One region of the Photobacterium sp. MCCC 1A19761 genome, then DNA from elsewhere that is predicted to be linked to it. Evidence: predicted binding sites of a transcription regulator. Region 1 holds the regulator's gene; each other region holds the start of a gene.
What was found. The regulator PurR, encoded in region 1, represses purine synthesis genes. The targets are predictions, from matches to a motif close to TNANGNAAACGTTTNCNTNA.

Region 1 (9,974 bases):
GAGCGAATCACCGGGGTTAATGGCGATGATTTGCGGTCCAGATAGCCAAAGAATCCGGCAACCAGCCAAAACAGGGTGGGGCGTCGTCCCCATAACAAGGCCGGATTCAGAGGGTGGCCGTAATGGCGCTTCTGAAGCCAGAGGAGCGGCTTGATCAAAAATGAGTAATGTTGCTTGGCTGAAATACGCACGTGTGCCTCTTAGGTTGCCTGCGGGCCACATATGCAACAAAGATAGCACGAATCGTTGCGCAGGATGCAGCTCTACCGAATGGTATGAGACAAGACCGAACAACGGTTGGAAAACTTTCAGTTTTGAGAGAAAAAATCTTTAAATTCGTTTAGTTGAGCGAAATATAGACGGATTTGACCTCTTGTTGCTTTGCCATATCCGGAATGACAGGCTGGGATACAAACAGATAACCGGAGGCCAGTACCGGCAGTAAGGCGAGGGCCATGGTTTTGCCGATATGATAGTTGCGGTACCAGTATTTCTTGGCGCGGATTTTGAGCAAAATGCCCCATAAAAGCAGCAGGCCGTTGAACCCAGCAGTCAATGCCAGCACTTCATCGAGCATTGAAAACGGGGCCAGTTGCTGATGAACAACAAAGATAATAACAGTGGTTGGCAGAAGGTTCAGCAGGACCAACAGGCGCATCAGTTTTGGCCATTTGCAAAACTTGTCTTTGAACATCTGATTGGATTGTCCTGGAAAAGGCTGCGAGCTGTACATGATACCTTCCTTCCGGCTGCGTTGACGCCCCAATTCTACTGAGGTCGCATGGGATGAAAACCCTGTTGATGAATTTGTGAACAGCTTTGGGAGTGGTGTCAATCTTTGTCATTTTTTAACAGAAAAATGTCTTTCTGATGGTACAAATTTGACATGATACGGAGCAGCAAGAAAAGCCGTTCTGACCCGCATTGAGCGGCGCTCTGTGGTGCCTTCAACGCGCGCGTTCTGGGCGGGGAGGGATTGGCTGAGGGATGGGGAAGCCAAGCATAAAAAAAGAGACGGAAGCCGCCTCTTTTTCAGAATGAATCGGGAAGGATTCAGCTGTTGAGTTTTGACAACAGCTCGGAACGACGCTGCGGCGGAATGACGGACCAGTGACGTCCGCTTACTGCACCTTCCAACGCCCAGAGCAAGTCGAGACTGACCGTTTCCTGATGCGTTTCCTGCAGGGCTTTAAAAGCGTTCAATGCCCCGGCTTCGTAGAGTTCGTCGACGCTACAAATCCCTGCTTTTTTCAGCATTCGTTCGTTGGCTAAGCGCAGGTTAGGTAAGTCTTTAATCCGACTCGGGCCGGTCTGACTTTTCTTTTCCTTGTCCTGTTTAGCGGCTTCAAAAGACTGCTGTGCGTGTTCGATAATTTTTTCCGGCGCATCCCACCACTCCTCAGGAATTGCGAAGTGTTTGGTGACGACCGGAAAGCCACGCTTTTTGTAAACGTATGGGCTGAGGCCTGCTTGTTTAAATTGTTCTTCGTTTTCGGCATTGGCACGCAGGTGAAGTTTGTCGTTAACAACTAACGCAAACATGGTTTCGCCTGAGAAAATCCCAAAGCCACCAAACATTGAACGTGATTTTACATTTTCAAAACATTGAAACAGTCGAAGAGAATCTTTAAGTACTGGTTTGTCCATGCTTCTTTCTCGGTGAAAAATTTCTCGAGTCACCTAACAACAGAGCGAGGATTCAGATTAGCAAAATACGAAGAAAAGCAATGTCAGGGATTTGTCAGGATTCTGAACATGACTTCTTGCTACATCCATCGGCAACCCCGCTACCATAAGTCCACTTAGTTATTGATAATTAAGCTACTCTTAGGCCGGAGGCTTTGCGTCCCATCCTTTCGAATGGTTTGCCTTGTTCGTGACATTAATAAGCATATCTCAGAAGATATTTTTGAACTTGGTCCCATTTTTAAAAGTGTGATACCGCTCCCATAAATAGATTCTAAAGCCTGCTAGAGAAAATTTAAAACTTATTAAATTTTGAACAGGTTGATTGGGATTGGGCCACATTTAACACGTTATACGCTTTGAGAAATTGAGAATGTAAAGCTTCTGTCAGGGGAAGGTCAAAATTGCAACAAAAAACCGATAGCAAGCTATCGGTTTTTTTGAATGGAAAAATTGAAGTGGTTATGAAATCAGGTGTTTAGGTTCTTAACTGATTTTCGAACCACCAACTCAGGTGCCATTTCAAAGATCCGGCGCTCATGTTGTTTGTCTTTCACCCGCGCCATCAGGATTTCAATGGCTTTCTTACCCAGCCGTTGTTTCGGCTGGTGGATGGTGGTGAGCGGTGGTGAGAAGTACGGCGCCAGGTCGATATTGTCATAACCGATAATGGAGACATCATCCGGTACGCGCAGACCCGCTTGCTCAAACGTACTGATCAGCGCCATCGCCATGATATCGTTAAAGCAAAAAATCGCGGTCGGGCGCTCTTCCATGGCAATGAATTGCTTGGCAGCCGCCACGGCAGACTCACACTCGAAGTCACCTTCAATCAACCAGTCCGGATTGACGCTCAGATTGGCTTCAGCCATGGCTTTATGGAAGCCTTTGAGGCGTTCGCGGCAGGTGAGTTTTTCACTGTGACCGGTCAGGCAGCCAATTTTCTGGTGGCCGTGTTCAATAAAGTACTTGGTCGCGACATAGCCACCCAATTCCGCATTGTCCTGGATCTTGTCGGTGTGCGGGCTCTCCGGACCCCAGTCCATGACCACCATCGGCAGATCTTTCTGGCGCTCGAGCAGGGCCAGCAGTTTATCGTCCAGATCGGAACACATCACCAGTAATCCGTCGACCCGCTTTTCAGCCAGCATGCGCAGATAGTCACGTTGCTTTTCCAGGTTCCCTTCGGTGTTACACAGGATCAGCGTGTAGCCTTCGCCATAGCAATATTCTTCAACCCCATGTACAACTTCGGCAAAGAACGGGTTGGTTGATTTGGTCACCAACATGCCGATGGTTCGGGTGGTGTTACATTTCAGGCTACGCGCCACGGCACTTGGGGCATAGTTGAGCTCGTCTACGGCAGCCAGAACTTTCTTCTGGGTTGCTTCTGCAACAAACCGGGTTTTATTGATCACGTGAGACACTGTTGTGGTTGAAACACCTGCCAAACGTGCAACATCTTTAATCGTTGCCATACTTATTCTTCTAATAATTCAAAGCGGGCCTGGGCCCATTTCTCTTCATTGATCTGAACAGCATTCAACAGCCGCGCACCAAACTGAATAAGTATCTGGTTTGCTTCTTGGAGTCAGGCCAGATACTTGTTCAGTTTGGCATGATGATCTGCGTTCACAGAGATCATCATGCTGTTTCATACTGCGTATAAAACGTCAAAAAGCCGCTTCTCTTCCGAGCGGCTTTCTTGTTCTTCTCGCCTTTCAGGCGTTGCATTGTGTAATCGCTTGCGATCACATTCTACTGAGTGTAGCGCACAGTGCAACGTTTCTGTATCGCAAGGTAGTAATTCTTGATAGATATCAACAAACTCACTGCAAATTTTCTCAAATTGGATGCATATCTGGTGGTGTTTTTCATCTCGGCCATCGCTTCTCCCGGGGAAACCGGGAGAAGCGTGCCGGTGTTTATGCCGGTTGGACAGGCTTGCTTATCCTGCGGGTATCACGACCGGAAAATCTTGGGTCGGATGTTTGCTGACGTGGACCGGCCAGCCATAGACCCGCTGGATGATTTCGGGCGTTAAAGCCTGCCATGGCGTGCCATCAGCCTGTACTTTGCCTTGATTGATGATCACTAACCGATCGGCATATTGGGCGGCCAGATTGAGATCATGGATCACCACAATGACAGCAGCACCGGACCGGGCCAGCTCCCGGGCCACTTGCAAGGTCCGGTGCTGATGCGCGAGATCCAGGGCGGATGTCGGTTCATCCAGCATCAGGATACATTGCTCGCCCGCATGGCTGAGCTGGGTCAGCACCCGGGCCAGGTGAACCCGCTGTTTTTCACCGCCGGACAGGGTGGGGTACAGTCGGTCCTGAAGTGACAGGACATCGACCCGGCTCATGGTTTCAGTCGCCAGCGCTTGGGTGTCTTTTTTCGTCAGTTGCAGTGGGAGGCTGCCCAGCTCAACCACTTCCCGCGCTGTAAACGCAAAAGTCAGGTTGCTGTGTTGCGGCAGGACCCCAAGGTGTCTGGCGAGCATCGCCGGGGCATAGGTTTCCCGATCCTGACCGAAAAAATGTATCGTGCCGCCGCCGTCGGCTTCGCCACTCAGCACCTTGAGCAGACTGCTTTTCCCGGCCCCATTCGGACCAAGCAAAGCGGTCAGTTCGCCGCTGGCAAGACTCAGGCTGAAGTCATCAAGCAGTGTTTTGCCGCCCAGGGTCAGGTTGAGCGAGCGGGCTTCAATCGCTGGTGCCGTTTGCGTTGTTGCAGAGACAGGGTTCATGGCGATATTCATGACATTCTGCCTCGTTGTTTGACCAGCATGATGATAAAGAACGGCGCGCCGAGAATAGCGGTAATGATTCCGACCGGCAGTTCCGTCGGGGCCGCCACGACGCGGGCCAGCATATCGGCCACCAGCAACACCAGTGCGCCCAGCAGGGCTGAGAGCGGGAGCAGGATTTTATGGTTCGGGCCGCACAGCATCCGGCCCAGATGTGGGATGATGAGCCCAAGGAAACCGATCACCCCGCTCAATGAAACGCAAATGCCAACACCCGCGGCACAGAGCAGGATCAGGCGACGCTTGAGCCGCTGGACGTTGACGCCCATATGCCGCGCTTCCGCCTCCCCCAGCAAAAATGCATTGAGACCATTGGCGTCCTGATCAAACATCAGCACCAGCACACCAAGTGTGACAAATGCCAGGATGATCCCCGGCCAAGTTGCCCCGGCCAGCGAGCCCATGCTCCACAAAGACAGATCCCGCAGCGCTTGATCATCGGCCAGATAGTTCATCAGCCCCATCGCAGCACCGGAAAGCGCCGCAATGGCTACCCCGGCCAGTAGCATCACGGTGACAGAGGTGCCGTTTTTATCGGTCCCGAGACGGTAAACCAGATAGGTGCTGACCGCACCGCCGATAAATGCAAACACGGGCACGGTTCCGAGGGTTAGCAGCAAGGGATAACTCGCAGCCAACGGCGCAAACACGACAATCGCCAGCGCAGCCCCCAGGCTCGCCCCGCCGGAGACGCCGATGATGCCGGGATCTGCCAGCGGGTTCCTGAACAGGCCTTGCATGACCGCACCGCACAGAGCCAGGATGGCACCCACGGCAATACACAGCAGCGTACGCGGCAGGCGGATTTGGTGGATCACAATCTGAATATGTGCCGGAAGCTCGGCCTGCCAGGGCAGTAATGCCTTTAGGCTGTCGCTAAAACTAATCCCCATCGGGCCGACAACCACCGAGCTGGTGATCGCCACGGCCAGACTCAGCAGGCCCAGCGGGAAAATAATGGCGGCAGGAATGCGTTGAAACTGCATAGTGGTGAATTTCGGCTCTGTTAGTGTGGGTAGAACACAGTGTTTAAACGTTCGGCTTCGCTCAGGCTTTTCAAGCCCAGCCCGCCAATCAGCGCGGTACCATCGATGGTGGCGATGGCTTTGTTCTGTCCGGCCGGGGTGGCGATCAGCAGCGGCATTTGTTGTAACAAATCATCCGCGCTGCTAAGGTTGGCCATGGTTCGGGAACTCAGCAGAATGATATCGGGTTGCATCTCGACCATGGCTTCCACGGAAATAGGCTTGTAGGACTCGACGGCTTCGGCAGCCGGATTCACCCCACCGGCTAAAGCGATCACGGTATCGGCGGTGGTGTTGCGGCCGGCCACACTGGCCGGACGGCCTTCGCGGATCAACAAAAACAGGACTTTCTTCGGCGTTTGAGTTTGTGCCAGGTTCGCTTTGATAGCCGCCAGTTTCACCTGGACGTCTTCACGCAGTGCTGCCGCTTGAGTTTGCTTGCCGGTGAGCTCGCCGACCTGGTCTATTCGGATCAGCAAATCGTCCACGGTTTCCCCGGAGTTGAGGATATTCACGGTGATCCCGGCCTGGCGGAGCAGGTCCAGGGTCGATTTCGGCCCCATCTCGTTCGAACCCAGCAAACGGGTCGGATTTAATGCAATCAGGCTTTCAGCAGAAAGCTGACGGTGGTAGCCCAGCGTCGGCACTGAAGGTTCGACTAACGGCTTGCTGGTAATATCTACCGCTGCGATTTGCGACTGGGCACCGAGTGCATACATGAGTTCGGTAACGGCGGCCCCCGCACTGATGATCCGTTCATTGGCCCAGGCCGAGCTTGCCGTGAGCAGGAGTGCGGTTGCCAGAGCAATACGCTTCATGATTTATCCTCTTCCATTAAAAGTTGTGTGGCTTTGATATCCTGCTGCTGCAGGAACGCGAGCAGTTTGAGCATGTGTTCGACCGAACCGGATTTGTCTGCTCCGATCACCACGGGTTTGTCCGGATGTGTCTTGACCTCATTTAACAGGGCTTGGCTGAAAGCATCCCAAGTCTCGAATGGTTTGCCTTGCAAGGCCCAATACGGTGCATGTGCCATGAGGTTGATCGTGACCGGATCGGCCTCGGTAGTTTGCAGTGCCCGGGTGTCGGTTTGCGGCAGCTCGACTTCCAGCGACTGCAACTTCACGCTGGCCGTGAGCAGCAGGAACACCATCACGATGAAAATAATGTCGATCAGCGGGGTCAGATCCGGTGTCAGCTGGTCCTCATCCCGGGAGTTACTGGCGACCCGGATCATGGTTGTGTCTCGCCGGTTTGGGCCGTCGCTGAAGCTGTCACCTGGTTCGGGTTGGCCGGGTTCAGGCTCAATCCTTCAAGCCACAGGTTGCAATAGTTCAGGGTGTGTTCCATTTTGGCTGTGATCTGATCGGCCCACAGGCCCAGCAACTGGGCACCGGTAATGGCGGGCAGCGCGATAATCAGACCGGCGGCTGTGGTGCGCATCGCCAAGCCCAGGCCGTCGGCCAGATCGCCCGGAGTGACTGAGCCTGTGGTGGCCGCAATCCCTTTGAACATTTCAATCAGGCCCAGCACGGTGCCGAGCAGTCCGATCAGCGGACTGATCACGCCAATCAAAGTCAGCAATCGTAGCCCGGAGCGTAAATTGGCCCGCTTCTGCTGGAGCCAGATCCCGGCAGCATCTTCACGTAGCGGTTTGTCAAAGTGGCGGTAGGACAGCAGCATCGCAATGCCCTGATAGAGCAGGGGGCGCTTGCCGTGCAGGGACTCGGCCAGTTGAGTCAGGCCTGCTTCATTCTGGCGATCTTGCTCTGCCAGCAGGGCATTAATCTTACGACGGCCAACGCCGGTGCACAGCATGACCTGCAGACTGCGCTCCAGCAGGATCATCAGGGTCAAGGCTGAGCAGAGCAGCAGCGGCCAGGTCATCAGGCCAAATTGGGTTTGAAGTTGCGCGATGGTGTTCATGTGTTAGTCCAGTTGAAAGCGAACAGGGATTTGCACACGATGCGCAATCGCTTGTCCGTCGACGATATGGGAGGAAAAGTGCCAGCGCTTGATTGCTTCCAGCGCGGCCTGATCCAAAATTTCTGCCCCGGAGGATTTCACCAGAAGGTGTCTGATCTGCTTGCCGTTTGGATCAATCCAAACTTCAACCTTGACCACCCCCTCAATGCCACGACGTTTGGCCAGCGATGGATAGGTTAGTGGGCTGGGACGGGTGGCGAAGCTTGGTTTCGAAACCATTTTGGGAACGCTGTTGACCCCGGCTGTCGCCTGTGCAGCTTGCGGTGGTTGCTGGGAATCCGGCCTGGACTGAGTCTCGGCATTTGTTGTCTCCGGCTTGTCTTTTGGCGTTTCGATCGGCGTTTTCACGACTTCCTGAACAGGCTGCTGAACCGGTTCTGGCTGCTTGACTACAGGCTGCGGTTGTTTGGCTTGAGCCATGGGTGTGCGTTCGATATGCATGTCGGCAACCGGCTCGGCTTTTTTCACCAGCTTTTTGACCCGGCTTGTTTCCGGTTGCGGCTTCGTTTTGACCGGAACTGGTGGCGCTTGGGTTTGAACCGGCGTGGTTACCGGCTTCGATTCCGGTTGCTGAACCGGCGGTTTAACCTGCGCCGGTTGCGCCGGAGGTGGGGGGGCGACCAGATTGACAGACACCTGGGTGGCATGGGTGCCCGTCGGCATCGCCATCGCCACACGATTGGGTACGGCAGAGAGCAGCACACCGTGAACCAGTATGGAGACAGCGCCAGCGATGACATAACGTGTCGAGTTCATTTGGGTGGACCTACCTTACGCTTGCTTTTGAAACCGGATGTTGTAGAACTATGTCTTTGAATTAGAGCTATGTTGTTGAATAAGAGCAATGTTGTTGAACTGTGTCTTCGCCCAAGCTCGATATAGTGAAAAACAGGAATTAACCATTTGTTATCTATCGATATTTTATATAGATAGACTTATCAACATGGCTTTCCGGGACGAAGGTTTTCACATTATCCACGAAACGCGAATAATATCAATTATCATTTGCAATGTTGTTTTCGGGTGATTATGATGCGTGCAAATACGATCCGCTATTCTGTAGAGGCATGCGGCGGTGCTTTGTTGATTGGAATCGATGCGTGAGTCGGCTGTCCCGAAAGCAAACAACGACCATGGTCAATTCGCCGATTTGTGCCTTGAAGCGTGACATCGTCAGTCGAACCATCATGCACTGTCAGCAATCCCTTCTGGCTGCGACAGTGTGATTCGGAGAGAAACAGTGTTTGAAAAAATATCTTTAGAGGCCTTGAAGATCCAAGTTGCAGAGATGCTGGCAGCTAATCCGGGACTGCATGCGGTGCTGATTGCCCAGGAGCTGGCGATCACCGAAGGGGAGGTGATTATGGCTTTCCCGCCAGAATGGGTCGAAACCCTACCGGGCGAGCATGCCCAGGCAGTGCTGGAAGCCTTGCCGTCCTGGGGACCGATGACCACCATTGTTCATTCCATGGGTTCGATTTTCGAGATTAAAGCGCCTTTCCCGAAAGGGAAGGAAGCACGTGGATTTTATAACCTGATGGGGAAAGAAGGTGAGCTCCATGGTCACCTTCGTCTGGAAAACGTCAGCAACGTGGTTTTGGTCAGCAAACCGGCGAACGGCAACGCCAATTATTTTATCGGATTCCTGGCGGAGAATGGCGAATGTATCTTTAAGGTGTATTTGGGGCGTGATAAACAACGCCAGCTGTTCCCGGAGCAAATTGAAAAATTCAAACAACTCAAACAACAAATTCTTGGAGAGTAACGATCATGAGTGATGTGAAACAAGAGCGCCTGCAAAACCGCCTGGGTCCGGAAATCAAAGAATTTCGTGAAGCCTGCCAGACGCTGCAACTGGCGACGGTGGATGCCGAGGGGAAGCCAAATGTCAGCTACGCGCCGTTTGCGCTGTTGGATGATGGTTACTATGTATTGATCAGCCAGATTGCCAAGCATGCGCGCAACCTGTTGGACAATCCTCAGGTGTCGCTGATGATGATCGAAGACGAAAGCGCTTCAAAGACCATTTATGCTCGTAAGCGACTGACGTTTGAAGCCAATGTGGTTGTGGTTGAGCGCCAGAGCGAGCGTTGGCTGGCAGCCATCGCCGGCCTGAAAGCGCGTTTCGGTGAGATTGTGGACGGTTTGAGCGGTCTGGAAGATTTCACCCTGTTCCGTCTGGAACCGACCCAGGGCCTGTTTGTGAAAGGCTTTGGTCAGGCGTTCCAGGTGAGCGGTGACGACCTGGTGGATTTCGTTCACTTGCAGGAAGGCCACAAGCGGATTCAAGATGGCACTGAAGTGACTTCGACATCCGAAGAAGAGCTGTAGTTTTTGCTTTAACAGAGAATTTCAGGGCCTGTCGATACTGTCGACAGGCCCTGTTTGTTTCCGGGGCGGTATGGCGGATGTTGGGCACAGGCTCAACGTGTGAGATACACTTAAAACAGCGGTATCGAAGGGAG
Region 2 (9,974 bases), on a different contig from region 1:
CCGGTGTGGCTCCGCTCGATAATTTCCGCCACCTCATCCACGTGGCCGGACACCATATGGCCGCCGAACCGGGTCGTCGGCAGCATGGCTTTTTCCAAGTTCACCGCCTGGCCGGTACGGTACGTCGCAAACGCGGTCCGCTGGAGGGTCTCTAACGACAAATCGGCCACATAACCCTTACCGGTCAGTGCAACCACCGTGAGGCAGACGCCGTTGGTTGCAATACTGTCTCCCAATTTTACATCGGATAGATCGAGCTTGCCGGAATCTACCGTCACAGAAATGTCTTTGCCTTTCGGAGTCAGCGCCGTAATGGTTCCGACGGCTTCAATAATGCCAGTAAACATGAAGGCGTTTCCTTAAATTGCTTGTTTGATTTGCGCGGTGATCCGAATATCCGGACCCACCATGCGAACATCCCGGATATCCAGCAGCGGTACCTGGGTCATCGTGGTCAACCCTTGCAGGTCAATCAGTCCCCGGCTGTCGCTGCCCATCAGCTTTGGTGCCTGATAGACAATCAGCTCATCGACCAGCCCGGCAGAGAGCAAGGCCCCCGCCAGCGCGGCCCCGGCTTCCACCCATACATGGTTGATATCCTGCTTCACCAGCGCGCTCATCAGGGCGTCGAGATCCAGCAGGCCGCATTCTGTCGTCGGCACCACTAGCTGCTGCACCGATGCCGGCCAGGATTCACTCCCCGCCGCACGCCGCGCAAGCAGGGTCTGTCCCGGCAGGCCAATCAGGCGATGGGCCGGAGTGATCCGGTTCTGGCTATCAATCACCACCCGGGTCGGCTGGCGCAGTGATGCCTGCGGATAATCCTGCTGCGCGGCCTCGCCCAGCTCTTCCCAGCGTACATTGAGCGACGGATCATCGGCCAGCACCGTGGCGCTGGTTGACAGAATCGCCCCGGCCTGAGCGCGGTAACGCTGCACGTCTGCCCGCGCCGCCGGTGAGGTGATCCACTTGCTCTCGCCGTTCGCCAGGGCAGTGCGACCGTCAAGGCTGGCCGCCAGCTTAAGCTGCACGAACGGCTTGCCGGTTTTCATCCGTTTGATGAACCCCGGATTCAGCGCTTCGGCATCTGCTTCGAGTAAGCCCGACTGCACTGCAATCCCGGCTGCACGCAGCATTTTCAGCCCGCGCCCGGCTACTTGCGGGTTCGGATCAACCATGGCACAGACCACCCGGGCAACCCCGGCACTGATCAGCGCCTCGGCACACGGCGGCGTCCGGCCAAAATGAGAGCACGGCTCCAGGGTGACATAGGCGGTGGCCCCTTGGGCTTTGTCGCCAGCCGCCCGCAAAGCAAACACTTCCGCGTGAGGCTGGCCGGCCTGATAGTGATACCCTTCGCCGACAATGTCGCTGCCGTGGGCAATGACACAGCCAACATTAGGATTCGGGGCAGTGGTGAAACGGCCGCGTTTTGCCAGTTCAATGGCCCGCAGCATCATGGCATGGTCAGTCGATGAAAACATCAGGGTTTGCTTATCATGGTTCAGGCGGCGGCAGGGTGCCGCCAGCACTTATTTTTCCAATCTGGCGATCTCTTCACCAAATTCACGAATATCTTCAAAACTACGGTACACGGATGCGAAGCGGATATAGGCAACTTTATCCAGCTCTTTCAGCGCTTCCATCACCAGGTTGCCAATCATTTCAGACGGCACTTCCCGCTCCCCGGTTGCCCGCAGACGGGATTTAATTGTATTAATGGCGCGCTCGATATCATCCGCGCTGACCGGCCGCTTTTCCAGGGCGCGTTGAATCCCGCCCCGCAGCTTCTCTTCATTAAACGGATCACGGCTGCCATTGGTTTTAATCACCCGAGGCATCACTAATTCTGCCGTTTCAAACGTCGTGTAACGCTCATTACAGGCCAGACACTGACGACGGCGACGGACTTGATGACCGTCTGCCACCAGACGGGAATCGATTACTTTGGTGTCATTTGCACCGCAAAAAGGACAATGCATCTTGCCTCCTCATACTCGTCGCCTCAGTGTAACCCATTTCTCGCCGCTGTTGAGCCTTCGGGCCGGGTTTTTCTTATGATTCTGGCGGATAAAACAAAACGGCACCTGAATCAGGTGCCGTTTGCTTTCACTTGCGTTTTGCCGCCCCGGTTGCGCTGCGCCGGGCGAGCTCCGCCGGATTAGGCGTAGACAGGCAGGCGCTGACAGATTTCCAGCACTTTCGCCTTGGTTGCTTCAATCACAGCAGGATTGTTCACGTCGTCCAGGATGTCACAGATCCAGCCAGCCAGTTGCTTGGCATCTTCCGCGGTGAAGCCACGACGGGTGATGGCCGGTGTACCCAGACGAATGCCTGAGGTGACAAACGGGCTGCGCGGATCGTTCGGCACACTGTTCTTGTTCACGGTGATGTTGGCCGCGCCCAGTGCTGCGTCCGCTTCTTTCCCGGTGATGCCTTTGTCGATCAGATCAACCAGGAACAGGTGGTTTTCGGTGCTGCCGGAAACAATCTTGTAGCCACGCTCCAGGAACTCACCGACCATCGCCTTGGCGTTCTCAACCACGCGCGCCTGGTATTCTTTGAATTCTGGTTCCATCGCTTCTTTGAAGGCCACCGCTTTGGCTGCAATCACGTGCATCAGCGGGCCGCCCTGCGCGCCCGGGAACACGGCTGAGTTCAGTTTCTTGTACAGATCTTCGCCGCCGTTCGACAGGATCAGACCGCCGCGAGGACCGGCCAGGGTTTTGTGCGTTGTGGTGGTGACCACGTGTGCGTGCGGTACCGGGTTCGGATAAACGCCAGCCGCGATCAGGCCCGCCACGTGCGCCATATCGACAAACAGGTAAGCACCCACTTTGTCTGCGATTTCACGCATGCGTTTCCAGTCAACGACCTGTGAGTAGGCAGAGAAGCCACCGATGATCATTTTCGGCTTGTGCTCAACCGCCAGGGCTTCCATTTCTTCGTAATCGATTTTGCCCGCTTCATCGATGCCGTAAGGCACGATGTTGTACAGACGGCCGGAGAAGTTTACCGGAGAACCGTGGGTCAGGTGACCACCGTGGGCCAGGCTCATACCCAGAACGGTATCCCCGGCATTCAGCAAGGCCATGTAAACCGCGTTATTGGCTTGTGAGCCGGAATGCGGCTGAACGTTGGCGTACTCGGCACCGAACAGTTGGCAAGCACGATCGATCGCCAGTTGCTCTGCTTTATCAACGTACTCACAACCGCCGTAGTAACGCTTACCCGGGTAACCTTCGGCATATTTGTTGGTCAGCTGAGAACCTTGTGCTTCCATTACACGCGGGCTGGTGTAGTTTTCAGAGGCAATTAACTCGATGTGCTCTTCCTGACGCGCAGTCTCTTCCTGAATAGCTGCAAAAAGTTCTGCGTCATAATCGGCAATATTCATGTCGCGCTTTAGCATCTGTATCTCCTGACTCAGATTGTTCTCATACACACCCGCAGAAGCACTAAAAAAACCGTTCTGTCTGCGAATGAATGGTAAACCGTAATTTTCGGTGAAAACTGAAAAAACATGAGGCCAGGCACCGCCTGAACGCAAACGTTTTCGTCACCTTGGTACATAGCGCTGTATTTTACAGAATTTGATCCGGATCAGATAGTCCTGATTACCCTTTTTCTTACGATTTCTACATGTTTATTTTCCATGCCTGCATGAATTCCTTTCATCTTGATGAAGCCATCATCAGCGCTCTTTAGTTCACCATCTCAATTTTGCAAGGAAATTATGAAATTAATAGTTTACAAAGTTGTACAAATTTAATGACACAGTTGAATTAGCCATTTCCGAGACCGACTTCTCGTTTTGCGGACTCACCCAGTATGATTGCCGCCAGCAAGCATCTTCAGATCCCACCGTCCTGATCACCCGGTCACGGCGCTCGGATCTAGTCAGAAACAAGGAGTCTGATTTTTTGAGCGGTTATCATCATTCCCATAAAGAGAACATCATTGCGATCCTGACCGGCACCTTTGTCGTCGCCCAGGGCGTGTTCTTTCTTCAGCAAGCCCACTTGCTAACCGGCGGCACCACAGGTCTTGCCCTTTTGCTCAGCCAGTTTATCGACCTGTCGTTCGGCCAGCTGTATTTTCTGCTCAATACCCCGTTCTACCTGATGGCTTGGTGCCGGATGAGCCGTGCTTTTGCCGTCACCAGCATTATTTCCGGCGGTCTGGTCTCGCTGATCACTGACCATATGCACTACGTCTTGGAAATCAGCCGGTTGGAGCCGCTTTACTGTGCCATGATCGGCGGCCTGCTGATGGGCCTGGGGATGCTGATCCTGTTTCGCCATCAGACCAGCCTGGGCGGGTTCAATGTGCTGGTCCTCTATTTACAGGAAAAGTTCGGCTGGTCGGCCGGCAAACTGCAAATGGGGATTGACCTCTGTATCCTGATCGCCTCCTACTTCCTGGTCAGCCCGATGACGCTGGCGCTGTCTGTACTGGGGGCAGTGATGCTGAACCTGGTACTGGCCATGAACCACAAACCCGGCCGATACAGTGGCTCGGCGGTGGCCGGTTAGTTGTCATACTGCAACCGAGCGGATCAAAAAAGGCTTGCCCACGGGCAAGCCTTTTTCATCATTTTCAGTAACGCCGCAATGCATCTTAGGCGTCTTAGATAGCGTCTTCGTCTTCTTCGCCGGTGCGGATCCGCACCACACGCTCAACATCGAACATAAAGATCTTACCGTCACCGATTTTACCGGTTTGCGCCGTCTCGATAATGGTCTCGATGCATTGTTCAGCGACATCGTCCGCCACCACAATTTCCAGCTTCACTTTCGGCAGGAAATCAACCATATACTCGGCCCCACGATACAGCTCCGTGTGCCCTTTCTGGCGTCCAAAGCCCTTGACTTCCGACACCGTCATCCCGGTGATGCCGACTTCTGCAAGCGCTTCTCGAACATCATCAAGCTTAAACGGCTTAATAACGGCTTCAATTTTTTTCATCTTTCCTCGTCCTATGCTGAGCAGAGGTCATCAACGCACAGTCTGCGCCAATTGCCTGATTAATCATGGCTGTATTATCACAGATCTGGCCGGTTAATACCAAATCCGGCGATGCAACAAACGGTTAATACCGCAGATCATGGGTCTCCATCATCTTGAGCAACAGCCAGACCGCATAGATCAGGATGCCGCTATTGATCGCCAATACCGCCAGACCGCGGTAGGCCGGTTCAATTAACAAGGGAACATACGGGATCAGGCTCATGCCAAAAAACAACGTGGCTGCGGGGATGAAAAAATACAGCGGGATGAAGCCCCACTGGTTGCCGCGAAACAGACCGAAAACCGCCGCAATACCGGACAACAGCACCAGGATCGCAATGATCCACGGCACGATGCCGATTTGCTTCACACTGAAAATCAGGGCAAAGCTTTCCAGATATCGAATCAGACAAATCATGACGAGGAGCGCTAACGCTTTCGCTGCGCTGAACCTGCGGTGGGACCCGGGTTGTTCCATTCCCTGCTCTCTTCCATAAAACGGGGGCCATCATCGTATGGCAGTCATCTTTCCAGGCGACATTTTATGAGTAAAGATTAAACAACTCAATTGATTCTCCGCTCGCATCCGTATGTTGTGAACGGTACCGCCAAAAACCAAACAGCCGCTCCGAAGAGCGGCTGTTTCCTATCACATCAAAGCGAGAATTAACCCAGGTTCACCCGGGCGTTGCGGAACATCCGCATCCACGGGCTGTTCTCATTCCAGTCATCCGGATGCCAGGAGTTCGCCACGGTGCGGAATACCCGCTCCGGGTGCGGCATCATGATGGTGACGCGGCCGTCCTGAGTGGTCAGGCCGGTGATCCCATTCGGAGAGCCGTTCGGGTTCGCCGGGTAGTTCTGAGTGACGTTGCCGTAGTTATCCAGGTAACGCAGGGCCACCGTGCCGGATTGTTCAATCGCATTCAGGTGCGCGCCGTCGCGAACCTCCACGCGACCTTCTCCGTGCGAAACCGCAATCGGCATCCGCGAACCAGCCATGCCGTTGAAGAACAGCGAGTCGCTCTGCTGCACTTCCACCAGGCTGAAGCGTGCTTCAAAACGCTCGGATTCATTACGCACGAAGCGTGGCCACAGATCAGCACCCGGGATCAGCTCGCGCAGGTTCGACATCATCTGACAGCCGTTACACACGCCCAGAGCGAAGGTGTCGTTGCGATGGAAGAAACGCTCGAACTGCTCACGCGCCATGCTGTTGAACAGAATCGACTTCGCCCAGCCTTCACCGGCACCCAGCACGTCCCCGTACGAGAAGCCGCCACAGGCCACCAGGCCGTTAAAGCCATCCAGCGCCACACGACCGGAGAGAATATCGCTCATGTGGACATCACGGGCATCAAAGCCGGCACGGTCAAATGCTGCTGCCATTTCAACATGCGAGTTCACGCCCTGCTCACGCAGGATGGCCATCTGCGGACGGGCTCCGGTTGCAATAAACGGCGCGGCCACATCTTCGTCCAGATTGAAGCTCAGCTTGGTGTTCAGACCCGGATCGGCTGCATCCTGCTTGGCTTCGAATTCCTGCAACGCACCCGCCGGATTGTCACGCATCGCCTGCATCTGGTAGGTGGTTTCCGCCCAGATGGTGCGCAGCTCTGTGCGACTTTGCTCCAGCACGCGGTCATTGCCGTTCCAGATCCGCAGCACATCTTCGTCCACCACAGTGCCAATCACATGGCTGCACGCCTCCAGGCCGTGGGTCGCCAGCACCGACTGCACCGCATCCAGATCTTCGGTCCGGACCTGGATCACCGCGCCCAGCTCTTCGTTGAACAGGGTTGCCAGGACATCATCACAAGCATCGCCGTCGGTGGTGTTCAAATCAACTTCCACCCCGGTATGACCGGCAAAGGCCATCTCGGCCAGCGTCACATACAGGCCGCCGTCACCGCGGTCATGGTAGGCCAGCAGTTTCTCATCGCGGATCAGCGCCTGCACCGCGTGGAAGAAGCCTTTCAGCAGTTCAGGGCTATCGACATCCGCCGGCTTGTCGCCCAGTTGCTTGTACACTTGTGCCAGGGCTGTTGCGCCCAGGCGGTTCTGACCGCAGCCGAGGTCAATCAGCAGCAGGCTTGATTCGCCTTTGTCCGTGCGCAGTTGCGGAGTCACCGTCTTGCGGACATCTTCAACGCGACCAAACGCGGTGATGACCAGCGACAGCGGTGACGTCACCTCTTTGGTTTCGCCGTTCTCTTCCCACTGGGTCTTCATCGACATCGAGTCTTTGCCGACCGGAATGGTCAGGCCCAGCGCCGGACACAGCTCTTCACCAACGGCTTTCACCGCTTCATACAGACCGGCGTCTTCACCCGGGTGACCGGCTGGTGACATCCAGTTGGCCGACAGCTTGATGCGTTTCAGATCGCCGATATCGGCACTGGCGATGTTGGTGATCGCTTCACCGACCGCCAGACGGGCCGACGCGGCAAAGTCCAGCAACGCAACCGGTGTCCGCTCACCCATCGACATGGCTTCACCGTGGTAGGTGTCGTAGCTTGCTGCCGTGACCGCACAGTTGGCGACCGGCACCTGCCATGGACCGACCATCTGATCACGGGCAACCAGACCGGTCACGGTGCGGTCACCGATGGTGATCAGGAAGGTCTTCTCGGCAACGGCCGGCAGACGCAATACGCGGTGGGTGGCTTCTTCCAGCGCAATACCGCTACGATCAATCGCCTGACCTTCGGCTTTCTGCGAGGTCACATCCCGGTGCATCTTCGGCGGCTTGCCGAGCAGGATATCCATCGGCATATCGATTGGCGTATTGTCGAAATGGCTGTCTTCCAGCGTCAGATGACGCTCTTCAGTGGCTTCACCCACCACGGCATACGGCGCACGCTCGCGCTGACAAATCGCATCGAAGATGTCCATATGCTCCGGCGCAACCGCCAGTACATAACGCTCTTGCGATTCGTTACACCAGATCTCCAGCGGGCTCATGCCCGGCTCATCATTTGGCACATCACGCAGCTGGAATTTGCCGCCGCGCTCACCATCATCCACCAGCTCCGGCAGGGCATTGGAAATCCCGCCCGCGCCCACATCGTGGATGAAGGCGATTGGGTTAGCTTCGCCCATCTGCCAGCAGCGGTCGATCACTTCCTGACAGCGACGCTCCATTTCCGGGTTTTCGCGCTGCACCGAAGCAAAGTCGAGATCTTCTGCCGACTGACCGGAGGCCATCGAAGAAGCCGCACCGCCACCGAGGCCAATGTTCATTGCCGGACCGCCCAGCACAATCAGCTTGGCGCCGACCGGGATTTCTTTTTTCTGAACATGCTCGTCACGGATGTTGCCCATCCCGCCGGCAATCATGATCGGCTTGTGGTAGCCGCGGATCTCTTCACCGTTATGAGAGGTGACTTTCTCTTCGTAAGTCCGGAAGTAACCCAACAGGTTCGGACGACCGAATTCGTTGTTAAATGCCGCACCGCCCAGCGGGCCTTCCAGCATAATATCCAGCGCGTTGACGATCCGGCCCGGTTTGCCGAAATCACTTTCCCAAGGCTGCTCGAAGTTCGGAATCCGCAGGTTCGACACCGTAAAGCCAACCAGACCGGCTTTCGGCTTGCCGCCGATCCCGGTGGCGCCTTCGTCACGGATCTCACCGCCTGAGCCGGTTGATGCGCCCGGCCAAGGCGAAATCGCGGTTGGGTGGTTGTGGGTTTCCACCTTCATCAGGATATGAGCATCTTCCTGGTGATAGTTGTACTGGCGCGAGGCCGGATCCGGGAAGAAGCGACCCACTTTGGAGCCGGTCATCACCGCAGCATTATCTTTATAAGCAGACAGCACGTAGTCGCTGTGCAGCTCATAGGTGTTCTTGATCATCTTGAACAGCGACTTCTCCTGCTCCACCCCGTCAATCGTCCAATCGGCATTGAAGATCTTATGACGGCAGTGCTCAGAGTTCGCCTGGGCAAACATCATCAGCTCGATGTCGTTCGGGTTACGGCCCAGTTTGGTGAAGTTCTCCACCAGGTAATCAATTTCATCTTCCGCCAGCGCCAGACCCAACGCCACATTCGCCTCTGCCAGTGCCTGACGACCACCCGCCAGAATATCCACACTCTTCACCGGTGCCGGCTCAGCCTGAGTAAACAGGGCCGCTGCAGCGTTCAACTCGGTAAACACGACTTCCATCATGCGATCATGGATCAGACCTTTCAGCTCAACAAGTTGAGCGTCGGTGAGGGCAGCCGTGGTCTCGATGTAATACGCTGTCCCGCGCTCCAGGCGTTTGACCTGAGTCAGGGCACAGTTACGGGCGATGTCGGTAGATTTGGAAGACCAGGGAGAGATCGTCCCCGGACGCGGGGTGACCAGAAGCAACAGGCCGGACGGCTCATGCTCTGCAATCGTCGGACCGTAGGTTAACAGGCTAGCCAGCTTGTCTTGCTCGTCCTTGCTCAGCGGCGCTGACAGATCAGCAAAATGCATGAACTCAGCGTAAATGCCTGACACAGGCAGCTCCAATTCGCGGCAGCGCTCTAGCAGCTTTTGAACGCGAAACTCAGACAGTGCGGGTGAACCACGCAAAATTTCCATGTGCGTACGTCTCTCGATTAGCAGTTGAATGAAGGTGATATTGGCCTAATCCCCCGGTCAAAGCCGGGACAATTACGTCAATGCCACCTCGTTTTCCAGCACATTCCGAGGCATCCAGGCCACGAAGAAGCACGCGATGGGGCGTAGTATAAGGGAAATTTTTTTGTGACGTAACACCTGACGCAACCGTTTGCGCGTTTTTTTTTCAATCCGCGACAATTCTCGGGTCCCAGCCCCGGAATTGTCGCGTAAGCTGCTTTTATCCTGCCCGTTTCTGACCCGGAGGTTCAAAATGACACCAACCCATATGCCTGAACGCACATATCAGAATAACAAGCTGTTACGGGTTAAGGCGCGTCGTGGCTTTGCGGACTTCCAGAGCTTTGGTATAA
Region 3 (9,974 bases), on a different contig from region 1:
ATCCCGTGTTTGTCAGCCGCCAGAATCGTGCCCGGCGCCTGGCCTTGGTTGTCGGTTTCGACAGCGGCGCGCCAGACTTTGACGTTCTGTTCGGCGACGGTGAAGTAGCTCATCGGCCATGGATTAAAGGCGCGAATGCAGCGCTCAATGGCAGCGGCGTCCATTGTCCAGTCAATTTGGGCTTCTTCTTTGCTGAGTTTCTTGGCGTAATTGGCCTGGGCGTCATCCTGCTTCACCGGTACGGCGGTGCCGTCGGCAATCTCGTTGATGCACTCAACGAGGGCGATCGGCCCCAGTTCAGCCAGTTTGTCATACATGGTGGCGCTGGTATCGGTGGCTTCAATCGGCGTGGTGGCAATTTTCAGCATATCGCCGGTATCCAGACCGATATCCATTTGCATGATGGTGACACCGGTTTCGGCATCACCGGCCCAGATGGAGCGCTGGATCGGCGCTGCGCCCCGCCAGCGCGGCAGAATGGAGCCGTGAACATTGATACAGCCCAGACGCGGGGTATCGAGCACTTTTTGCGGCAGCAGATGGCTGTAGGCCACCACGACCATGAGATCGGCATCAAGCGCGGCCAGTTCTTGCTTGGCTTCATCGGATTTAAAGTTTTCCGGCTGATAAACCGGAATGTCGTGCGCCTGCGCCAGTTGCTTCACCGGGCTGGCGGTGATTTTTTTCCCGCGGCCGGCCGGTTTGTCGGGCGGTGTATAGACGGCAATTACGTCATGGTCTGAAGACAACAACGCCGCCAGGTGACGGGCGGCGAAATCAGGCGTACCTGCAAAAACAATGCGTAACGGCTTGCTCAAGGTCAACTTCCTTACAATCTGGGGTTAGGCTGGGTTAGCGTGCTTTTCGTTAAAGCGTTTGATTTTCGCCAGTTTTTCCTGAATACGCTTGCGTTTCAGCGGAGACAGGTAGTCGACGAACAATTTGCCTTGCAGGTGATCCAGCTCGTGCTGTACACAGATGGCTAGCAGATCATCGGCCTCGAACGTGTATTCCTCGCCGTCGCGGTTCAGGGCTTTGACGGTGACAGCCGCGGCACGCGGCACCAGGGCACGGGCGCCCGGAACCGACAGACAGCCTTCCTCAATCCCGTCTTCACCATGCTTTTCGATGATTTCCGGGTTGATCAGTACCATAGGCTGATTGCGCTCTTCAGAGATATCGATCACCACGATGCGTTGGTGGATATCAACCTGAGTGGCGGCAAGGCCAATACCTTCCTCGTCGTACATGGTTTCGAGCATGTCATCGACAATTTTTTGGATCTCAGGGGTCACCGCTTCGACGGGTTTGGCCACCGTCCGCAGACGCTCATCAGGGAATGTTAATACTTGCAATACAGACATAGGTACTCGTACAAATGGATAGTGCTAAAAACGGTTATCGCTTATTTGCTCTAATTCTAGTCATTTTAAAGATCAAATAACAGCACCGCAGACCAATTGCGTCCCGGTCTCCGGCGGTGTTGGCAAGCTGAGCTGACTTCCCTGCCCGGTTGCCGCGAACTTGCCGTCGGCAAAACATTAATCTGCCGGTGAGGATGCAACGCCCGGAATGGGGAGTGATGTGTGCCGAAAAACATGGGCGGGCTGGTTTGACGCCATAGACACGCTCTGAGCCGGATGCCAACCTGTGGTGATTAATGGTCGTAGCATTCAGGGAGAAATGAGCATGTGGCGATGGGTGGCGGGGTGCGTTTGTGTGTGGGGAATGGCGATCAACAGCCTGCATGCGGCAACCTTGACGGTGAAAACGGAGAGCCCGTCGGTATATACCGTCCGGAAAGGGGATACCTTGTGGGATATTTCGGAGCATTTTCTCGAGAGTCCCTGGCGCTGGCCGGAATTGTGGCAGGCGAACGATTATATCAAGAACCCTCATTTGATTTATCCCGGTGATCAGCTGCACCTGATCTGGCGCGACGGCCGGCCGCAGTTACAGTTGAAAAGAACCGTGAAACTCTCGCCGCGTGTCCGGGTGGAGCGCACGCCGATCCTGACGTTACCGGCGCAGCTGTTGATCCCTTATGTGGAAGACCATCGCTTGCTGACGGCTGCGGATGTCTCGCGTCTGCCCCGAGTGATGGGCGACAGCCAGCGGCAGCAGTTTATTACCCCGGGGGCCGCCATCTGGGTGGATGAACCGTTGAGCCCGCAACGGCAATGGGGCGTTTATCGCCCGGATGGCAGCTTTACCCGTACCTTGGCCGGCGGCGAGACAGTTGAAGTGGTGGCCCTGAAAGCGATTGCCGAGGTGTCGGTGGTCGGTCAGGCGGACGAGCGCAGCCAGATAGCGATCACGACCTTGTTGCAGGAAGTTCGCCAGAATGATGTTCTGCTCCCCTCGCCTGCCCCCGTTCGCGAGTCAGCTTTGCGTTTTGTTCCGTCTGCGCCGCCGCACGGATTACACGCCCAAGTGTTGGGGGGACTGACCAACCAGCAGCAGTATCTGGCCACGGCCATGGTGGTGGTGCTGGACCGGGGGCACTTAGATGGGACCCGAGCCGGACAGGTGTTTCAGCTCCATCGCCCGGCAGTGCCAATCCGGGGAGAGACCGGCCAATATCGTTATGGGTCGGTGACACAGCACACATCCGCCACAGGGCTTACCGGCCCGGTGATCGGGGATGTGATGGTGATCCGCCCTTATGAGCATTTCAGTCTGGCAGTGATCACCCGGGCCGCAGCCCCATTTGAACCGGGCCTGGCGGCGCGCCCGCCAGGGGTGTCCAGCGGGCCTGGAAAGGGATAATCATGAGCGAGGACGATCTGGTCGCGTGGCTGACCTTGGCTGCGGTGCCTTATTTAGGGGGGCACCGGATCCATCAGTTACTGCCCTATGCCTCGCCCCGGCAATTGTGCCGAATGTCGGCTGAAGAGTTAAATGCCATCGGCTTGAAGCCGCGCCAAGTTGAGGCGTTACTTCGGCCGAACGCGCGCCGTCTTGAGCGCTGCCTGCAATGGGCACAAGGGGTGCATCAAACCATTATCCCCCTCGATTCGCCTGATTATCCGCCGCTGCTCAGGGAAATCGCCTCGGCACCGCCGCTCTTGTTTGTGCGTGGTGATCCCCGGTGGCTGCATCAGCCCCAGATTGCCGTGGTCGGCAGCCGTTCTGCCAGCATTGACGGGCGCGAATCGGCCTATGCGTTCGCAGCCGCGCTGGCGGCCGCGGACTATGTCGTGACCAGCGGATTGGCATTAGGCGTCGATGGCCAGGCTCATGCTGGCGCGCTGCGTCATGGCGGTGGGACCGTTGCCGTGTTGGGCTCGGGGCTGGAGCGGCTCTACCCGGCCCGTCACCGGGAGTTGGCGGGGCAAATTGTCGAACAAGGGGCACTGGTCTCTGAGTTCTGGCCGGATGAAGCGCCCCGGCCGCAAAACTTTCCCCGCCGCAACCGAGTGATCAGTGGCCTGTCCGTTGGCGTATTAGTGATCGAAGCGGCAGAAAAAAGCGGATCGCTGATCACAGCGCGCTATGCCCTTGAACAAGGACGCGAAGTGTTTGCCCTCCCCGGCTCGATCCATGCACCCGGTAGTCGTGGATGCAATGCATTGATCAAATCCGGTGCTAAATTGGTAGAAAGTCCGGTCGATATTTTTGAGGAGATTGGGAGTCTAACCGAGTGTGTAAAAAGTAAGCAGTTAGACATACCGTTACCACAACCTGAAAATGAAGAATTGCCATTTTCATCGGTGTTGGCTAACGTAGGCAATGAGGCAACACCCGTAGATGTAGTTGCTGAACGCTGTCAACAACCTGTACATGAAGTGATGACGCAATTGCTGGAACTGGAATTGCGAGGGGTTGTTTCCACAGTGCCCGGTGGCTATATCAGAACGAGGAGGGGCTAGTTATGATGGATATCCTAATGTACCTGTTTGAGACCTATATTCACAGCGATGTGGAATTGCTGGTCGATCAGGACGAGCTATCGGATGAGCTGCAACGTGCCGGCTTCCATCAGGAAGATATCTATAAAGCTCTGACATGGTTAGAGAAACTGGCTGCATTGCAAGACACCGAACATACACCGTACATGAATAATAGTGCGGTGACCTCAATGCGCATCTATACCGCCCAGGAGATGGCGCGGCTGGATACCGCCTGTCGCGGATTCCTGACCTATCTGGAGCAGATCCACGTTCTGAGTGCCGACACGCGCGAAATGGTGATCGACCGGGTGATGGAGCTGGAGACCACCGAATTTACCCTCGACGATTTGAAATGGATCATTTTGATGGTGCTGTTCAATGCGCCGGGCAACGAAAGTGCCTACAGTCAGATGGAAGAGCTTCTGTACGGCGTGGAAGACGGGTATATTCACTGATTGCCTGGGCAGATGTGAAGAAGGTATGGCTGGAAAAATTGACGAGCAACTGTTTTCGGCTCGGGCGCATGCACTAGAGCAGCACTGTCCGCAGTGCGGTGCTGAGTTGGTGATGCGTAACAGTAAACGGGGGCCTTTTTTAGGCTGTGCGGGGTATCCCGCCTGTGATTTCATTAAACCGCTGCATCACAATGACGGTCATGTGGTAAAACACCTGGGTAAAGCCTGCCCGGATTGTGGCGAGGAGTTACTGCTTCGCCAGGGGCGCTACGGGATGTTTATTGGCTGTTCCGGGTATCCGGCGTGTCATCACATTGAGTCACCGGAGCGCAAAGCCGAAGATACCCAACTGACCTGCCCTGAATGCGGACAGGGACATTTGCTCGAGCGTAAGTCTCGCTATGGCAAAACGTTTTATGCGTGCGATCAGTATCCGGGATGTCATTTTGCCGTGAATGCCAAGCCGGTTGCCGGCCACTGCCAGCAATGCGGGTTTGGTTTGTTGATCGAGAAAAAACTGGCCGGTGGCAGCAAGCTGCAGTGTGCCGATCGTAAATGTCACGCTTACCAGGACGCCTAAAGCGCGCCCTACCCGGGTTCTGAGCCCTGATGTCATCCGTCTTTGAAGTAATTCGTTTTTGAAGCAGTCCGTTTTTGAAGCAACAAAAAGCCAGCAATCGCTGGCTTTTTTGGTGATTAGGGTGATGCGGGGCCGAGGCTATATCCGCACAACCGGAAATGCATCCGGATCCAAATGTGCCGCCAGCTCATCCAGGGCGGTTTTTAAATCGCACGCAGGGCTGGCACAGACATTGATGTGCCCCATTTTCCGGCCGGCGCGTTTTTCTTTCCCGTACCAGTGAACATGGCAGTGCGGCAGGCCTAAGATCGCGTTATCCAGCGTATCCTCGCCGAGAATATTGACCATAGCTGTCGGACGCAGCAAAGCGGTGCTCCCCAGAGGCAGACCGCAGACGGCGCGCAGATGGTTTTCAAACTGGCAGGTCTCAGCGCCCTGTTGGGTCCAGTGACCGGAGTTGTGGACGCGCGGCGCGATTTCGTTCACCAACAGCGTCCCGTTGACTTCGAAGAATTCAATTGCCAGCACACCGACATAATCGAGCGTTTCTGCCAGTGCCTTGAACATCGCTTCCGCATCGGTTTGCAAAGCCGACGAATCAGATTGGGCGACCGACAGGCTGAGGACGCCGTTGCTGTGGGTATTTTCGGTCAGCGGGTAAATGGCCAGGCTGCCGTCCTGCCCGCGTGCGCCGATGATCGATACTTCCCGATCAAACGGGATGAAGGCTTCGGCGACGATCGCCTGCTCTGGCGCGGCTTGCAGAAATTGCTCCAGCTCCGCCCAAATCGCTTCTTTGGCGTCGGCAGACTTGAGTCGCCACTGCCCTTTACCATCATAGCCGCCGAGGGCACTTTTCAGCACCATCGGCAGGCCGACGGTGTCAATCGCTTGCTCAAAGTCATCCCGGTTGGTAATGATGTGATAGGTTGCGTTGGCCACGCCGGCCCGATCCAGCAGGCGCTTTTCCAGACGGCGGTCGCCCCCGGCTTTAATGGCTTCCGCCGTCGGGCGGAATTTGCCGCTGGCTTCACAGAGTTCCAGGATATCGTGCGGGATATGTTCGAACTCCGCGGTGATCACATGGGCGTAGGTGATCGCCGTATTGAGCCCTTTCATCATCAGCTGTTGGGTCAGCGGATGCACCACATGCCCGGTGCCGACATCGTAAGCCAGGACCTCAATATTCAGGGGGGCTCCGGCCAGCGCCATCATTCTGGCCAGTTGGCCGGCGCCCAGCACTAAAACCTTCATGATGCGTCCTCGGCCGGGTTCGGGTTGCTTAACACCTGATTGGTTTGCTCTTGACGGAATGCATCGACGGCAGCCATCACGGTGCTGTCCTGGGTGCCGATGATTTGGGCGGCCAGCAAACCGGCATTGGCTGCACCGGCATCACCAATGGCCAAAGTACCGACGGCAACGCCTTTCGGCATCTGGACGATCGACAGGAGTGAATCCATGCCCTTCAGCGCCCGCGACTGGACCGGAACGCCCAGGACCGGCACACTGGTAAACGCAGCGGTCATGCCAGGCAGGTGGGCAGCACCGCCGGCACCGGCAATGATCACTTTAATGCCGCGCTCATGGGCTGTTTCTGCATATTCAGCTAGCAAATGCGGAGTCCGGTGGGCCGAAACCACTTTGGTCTCATACGGTACGTTGAAGCGTTCCAACATCTCAGCAGCGTGTTGCATGGTTGGCCAGTCTGACTTTGAGCCCATGATAATCCCGACTTTCATCCCGATCTCCTTTGGGTTAGCTAATTGAAGGCAACGAAGGCTTGGCGCGCATTATACGGTGATTTTCTGTGAAGGAAAACGTTTGCGTCAGGGTTTGTCTCAGGTTTTGTTAAGGGATATTGCGGAACATGGCCTTGTCAGGCCGGAGTGGGTAAAATACTCGCAGCAAAGTTGAAACGGGCATCCAACCGGTGCCGGAACGAGGGTGATGTGGATAATTTGACGCAAGTGCTGGCTGCGCTGCAGCAAGGTGATGTGGTGGCCTACCCGACTGAGGCGGTGTTTGGCGTGGGCTGTGATCCGGATAATGAGCAAGCGGTTCATAAGCTACTGGCGCTCAAACAGCGTCCGATCGAAAAGGGGCTGATCCTGATCGCCGCCGATTACGCGCAGCTGGCGCCTTATGTGGATGACAGCCAGTTGAGCGACGCGCAAAAGCAGCGGATTTTCGACACCTGGCCCGGGCCGGTGACTTGGGTGATGCCGACCAAACCGGGCGTCCCGGCCTTTTTGACCGGCCAGTTTGATACCATTGCGGTTCGCGTGACGGATCATCCGTTAGTGCAGCAGTTATGCCGCCAATTTGGCAAGCCGCTCACCTCGACCAGTGCCAACCTGACGGGTCAGGCGCCGGGACGAAGTGCCGAAGAGGTCAAACAACAGCTGGGTCAGTATCTACCGGCTATTTTACAAGGGGAAACCGGCGGACGTGACAATCCGTCTGAGATCCGAGATGCCCGGACAGGGAAAGTATTTCGCCAAGGATAATTAATGATGCAAGATGTGAGTAAGCAAGCCGTAAAAACGTTTTTGTTAGACCTTCAGGACCGGATTTGTCAAGCGCTTGAGCAGCAAGATGGCGGGGCGACCTTTGAGCAGGATGCCTGGGAGCGAGAGCAAGGCGGCGGTGGTCGCAGCCGGGTTTTGCGCCAGGGGCAGGTGTTCGAGCAGGCCGGGGTGAACTTCTCTCATGTCTATGGCACCGAAATGCCGGGATCCGCAACCGCGCATCGTCCGGAGTTGGCAGGCCGCAGTTTTGAAGCCATGGGGGTGTCGCTGGTGATCCACCCGAACAACCCCTATATCCCGACTTCTCACGCCAATGTTCGTTTCTTCATTGCAGAAAAGGAAGGTGAAGATCCGGTGTGGTGGTTTGGCGGCGGTTTCGACCTGACCCCGTTTTATCCCTTCGAGGAAGACTGCCAGCACTGGCATGATACGGCTAAAGCGTTATGTCAGCCATTCGGGGATAAGGTGTATGCCGAGCACAAAGCCTGGTGTGATCGCTATTTCTTCCTGCCGCATCGCAATGAAACCCGCGGCGTGGGTGGGTTGTTCTTTGACGATCTGAACCAATGGGGCTTCGAGAAGAGCTTTGCCTACATGCAGGCCGTCGGGAACGGGTATCTGGATGCGTATCTGCCGATTGTGGCGAAACGCAAAGACACAGAGTACGGCGAGCGGGAGCGTCAGTTCCAGCTCTATCGCCGTGGCCGCTATGTAGAGTTCAACCTTGTTTACGATCGTGGCACCTTGTTTGGCCTGCAAAGTGGTGGGCGGACTGAGTCGATCCTGATGTCGATGCCGCCTCTGGTGCGTTGGGAATATGGATTTGAGCCGGAGCCTGGCTCACCGGAGGCTGTGCTGTATGAGCGCTACCTTCAACCCCGGGATTGGTAACCGCTAAAAACGGTTTGTTCCTGTGGAAAGGCAATGATAGGGTCAGTGATTCACTGACCCTTTTTGTTTTCAGCGCATGGATTTCTTGCAAATGGATAAGTACGTTGTGTTCGGCAATCCGATTGCCCAGAGTAAATCACCTCTCATTCATACCCTGTTTGCGCGTCAGACGGCACAGAAGATGAGTTATGAAGCCAGGCTTGCCCCGTTGGATGGATTTGTCGCAGCATTAGATACCTTTTTTGCAGAAGGCGGGCGTGGCTGTAACGTGACGGTGCCGTTTAAAGAGCAGGCTTTTGATTATGCCGATCAGCTGACCGAACGGGCGCGTCTGGCCGGTGCCGTGAATACCCTCAAAAAGTTAGATGATGGGCTGGTGCTCGGAGACAACACCGACGGTGAAGGGTTAGTACAGGATTTGCTGCAGCATCAGGTCGCATTGAAAGGGAAACGGGTCTTGTTGGTCGGGGCTGGTGGCGCAGCACGGGGCGTGGTTTTGCCATTGTTGGCGCAGCAACCGTCATCGATCACGATTGCCAATCGAACTCTGGCGAAAGCCGAGGCGTTGGTCGATGCCTTTGCCGGGCATGGCCCGGTTGACGCCATCGCGCTGGATAAACTGGCCGATGAGCAATATGACGTGATCATCAATTCCACCTCGGCCAGCCTGAGCGGTCAGTTGCCGGGGATCCCGGAAAGCCTGATCCAGCCGATGACGGTGTGTTACGACATGGTCTACGGGCGCGAACCCACCGCATTTAACCAATGGGCGCAGCAGTTGGGTGCAAAAGTCGTGCTTGACGGGCTGGGGATGCTGGTCGGCCAGGCAGCAGAGAGTTTTATGGTATGGCGTGGTCTTCGTCCGGGCGCGAAGCAAGTCCAGCGGGAGCTGCGTCGTTTAATGCAGGAATAATCATGAACCAAGATATTTTATTTGCCGATATTCAGCACTGGGACCGTGAAAAGCAAGCAGTGAGCTTTCCGGCGCAGCAGGCCGGCGCGTTAATCACATGCTGGGTCAGTCTGGCCTGGTTGCAACAACAGGAAGCGCAAACCCTCAGCAGTGAAGCGGACATCCTGGCGGCGTTTGCCGCCTGTCGCTTCGATCTGGAAGAGCTGGCAGAAGCATTGATCGAAGATGAAGTCTTTAATGTCGACGGGGATATTGAGATCGGCTAAGGGGTTAGCCCTCAGCCAGATAATCGTTTTTCAGCCGTACATAGTTGTCGGCGGATGCAGGAAGAAAAGCCCGCTCTTGCTCGGTCAGTGGCCGGGCTTGTTTGGCCGGGTTGCCAATATAGAGATAACCGCTTTGCAGTCGCTTGCCCGGGGGCACCAGGCACCCTGCCCCGATAATGACGTCATCTTCGACGACGACACCATCCAGAATAATGGCGCCCATCCCAACCAAGACCCGATCGCCTACCTGGCAGCCATGCAACATCGCCTTGTGGCCAATTGTCACATCTTGACCAATAATTAGGGGATGGCCGTCAGGGTTGCTCGGGCTCTTACGCGTTACATGCAAAACGCTGCCATCCTGAACGTTGGTTCGTGCGCCGATACGAATCGTATTGACATCACCGCGGGCGGCAACCAGCGGCCAGATACTCGAATCTTCTGC

Region 2: a site for PurR is predicted at 3,543-3,562, ahead of glyA (serine hydroxymethyltransferase). Genes of this name have one in related genera too.
Region 3: a site for PurR is predicted at 6,741-6,760, ahead of purE (5-(carboxyamino)imidazole ribonucleotide mutase). Genes of this name have one in related genera too.

What each region holds. Positions count from the first base shown of each region.
Region 1 is NZ_JAZGTF010000004.1:92,606-102,579, reverse strand. It holds gene VV869_RS07075 (carboxymuconolactone decarboxylase family protein) at 1-191, opposite strand, end outside; gene VV869_RS07070 (hypothetical protein) at 341-733, opposite strand; gene VV869_RS07065 (TfoX/Sxy family DNA transformation protein) at 1,054-1,647, opposite strand; cyclic di-GMP riboswitch class I at 1,775-1,880, opposite strand; gene purR (HTH-type transcriptional repressor PurR) at 2,157-3,164, opposite strand; gene VV869_RS07055 (heme ABC transporter ATP-binding protein) at 3,635-4,450, opposite strand; gene VV869_RS07050 (FecCD family ABC transporter permease) at 4,447-5,484, opposite strand; gene VV869_RS07045 (heme/hemin ABC transporter substrate-binding protein) at 5,505-6,341, opposite strand; gene VV869_RS07040 (ExbD/TolR family protein) at 6,338-6,760, opposite strand; gene VV869_RS07035 (MotA/TolQ/ExbB proton channel family protein) at 6,757-7,449, opposite strand; gene VV869_RS07030 (energy transducer TonB) at 7,453-8,265, opposite strand; gene hutX (heme utilization cystosolic carrier protein HutX) at 8,798-9,274, shown strand; gene hutZ (heme utilization protein HutZ) at 9,280-9,840, shown strand.
Region 2 is NZ_JAZGTF010000007.1:150,688-160,661, forward strand. It holds gene VV869_RS09885 (riboflavin synthase) at 1-347, opposite strand, end outside; gene ribD (bifunctional diaminohydroxyphosphoribosylaminopyrimidine deaminase/5-amino-6-(5-phosphoribosylamino)uracil reductase RibD) at 360-1,484, opposite strand; gene nrdR (transcriptional regulator NrdR) at 1,533-1,982, opposite strand; gene glyA (serine hydroxymethyltransferase) at 2,162-3,412, opposite strand; gene VV869_RS09905 (YitT family protein) at 3,924-4,535, shown strand; gene glnB (nitrogen regulatory protein P-II) at 4,630-4,968, opposite strand; gene VV869_RS09915 (hypothetical protein) at 5,093-5,488, opposite strand; gene purL (phosphoribosylformylglycinamidine synthase) at 5,677-9,582, opposite strand.
Region 3 is NZ_JAZGTF010000041.1:497-10,470, reverse strand. It holds gene fmt (methionyl-tRNA formyltransferase) at 1-818, opposite strand, end outside; gene def (peptide deformylase) at 843-1,364, opposite strand; gene VV869_RS22675 (LysM peptidoglycan-binding domain-containing protein) at 1,690-2,769, shown strand; gene dprA (DNA-processing protein DprA) at 2,772-3,872, shown strand; gene VV869_RS22665 (DUF494 family protein) at 3,875-4,348, shown strand; gene VV869_RS22660 (DNA topoisomerase family protein) at 4,374-4,928, shown strand; gene VV869_RS22655 (5-(carboxyamino)imidazole ribonucleotide synthase) at 5,067-6,182, opposite strand; gene purE (5-(carboxyamino)imidazole ribonucleotide mutase) at 6,179-6,670, opposite strand; gene tsaC (L-threonylcarbamoyladenylate synthase type 1 TsaC) at 6,881-7,438, shown strand; gene hemF (oxygen-dependent coproporphyrinogen oxidase) at 7,445-8,350, shown strand; gene aroE (shikimate dehydrogenase) at 8,442-9,263, shown strand; gene VV869_RS22630 (DUF1488 domain-containing protein) at 9,266-9,529, shown strand; gene VV869_RS22625 (gamma carbonic anhydrase family protein) at 9,534-9,974, opposite strand, start outside.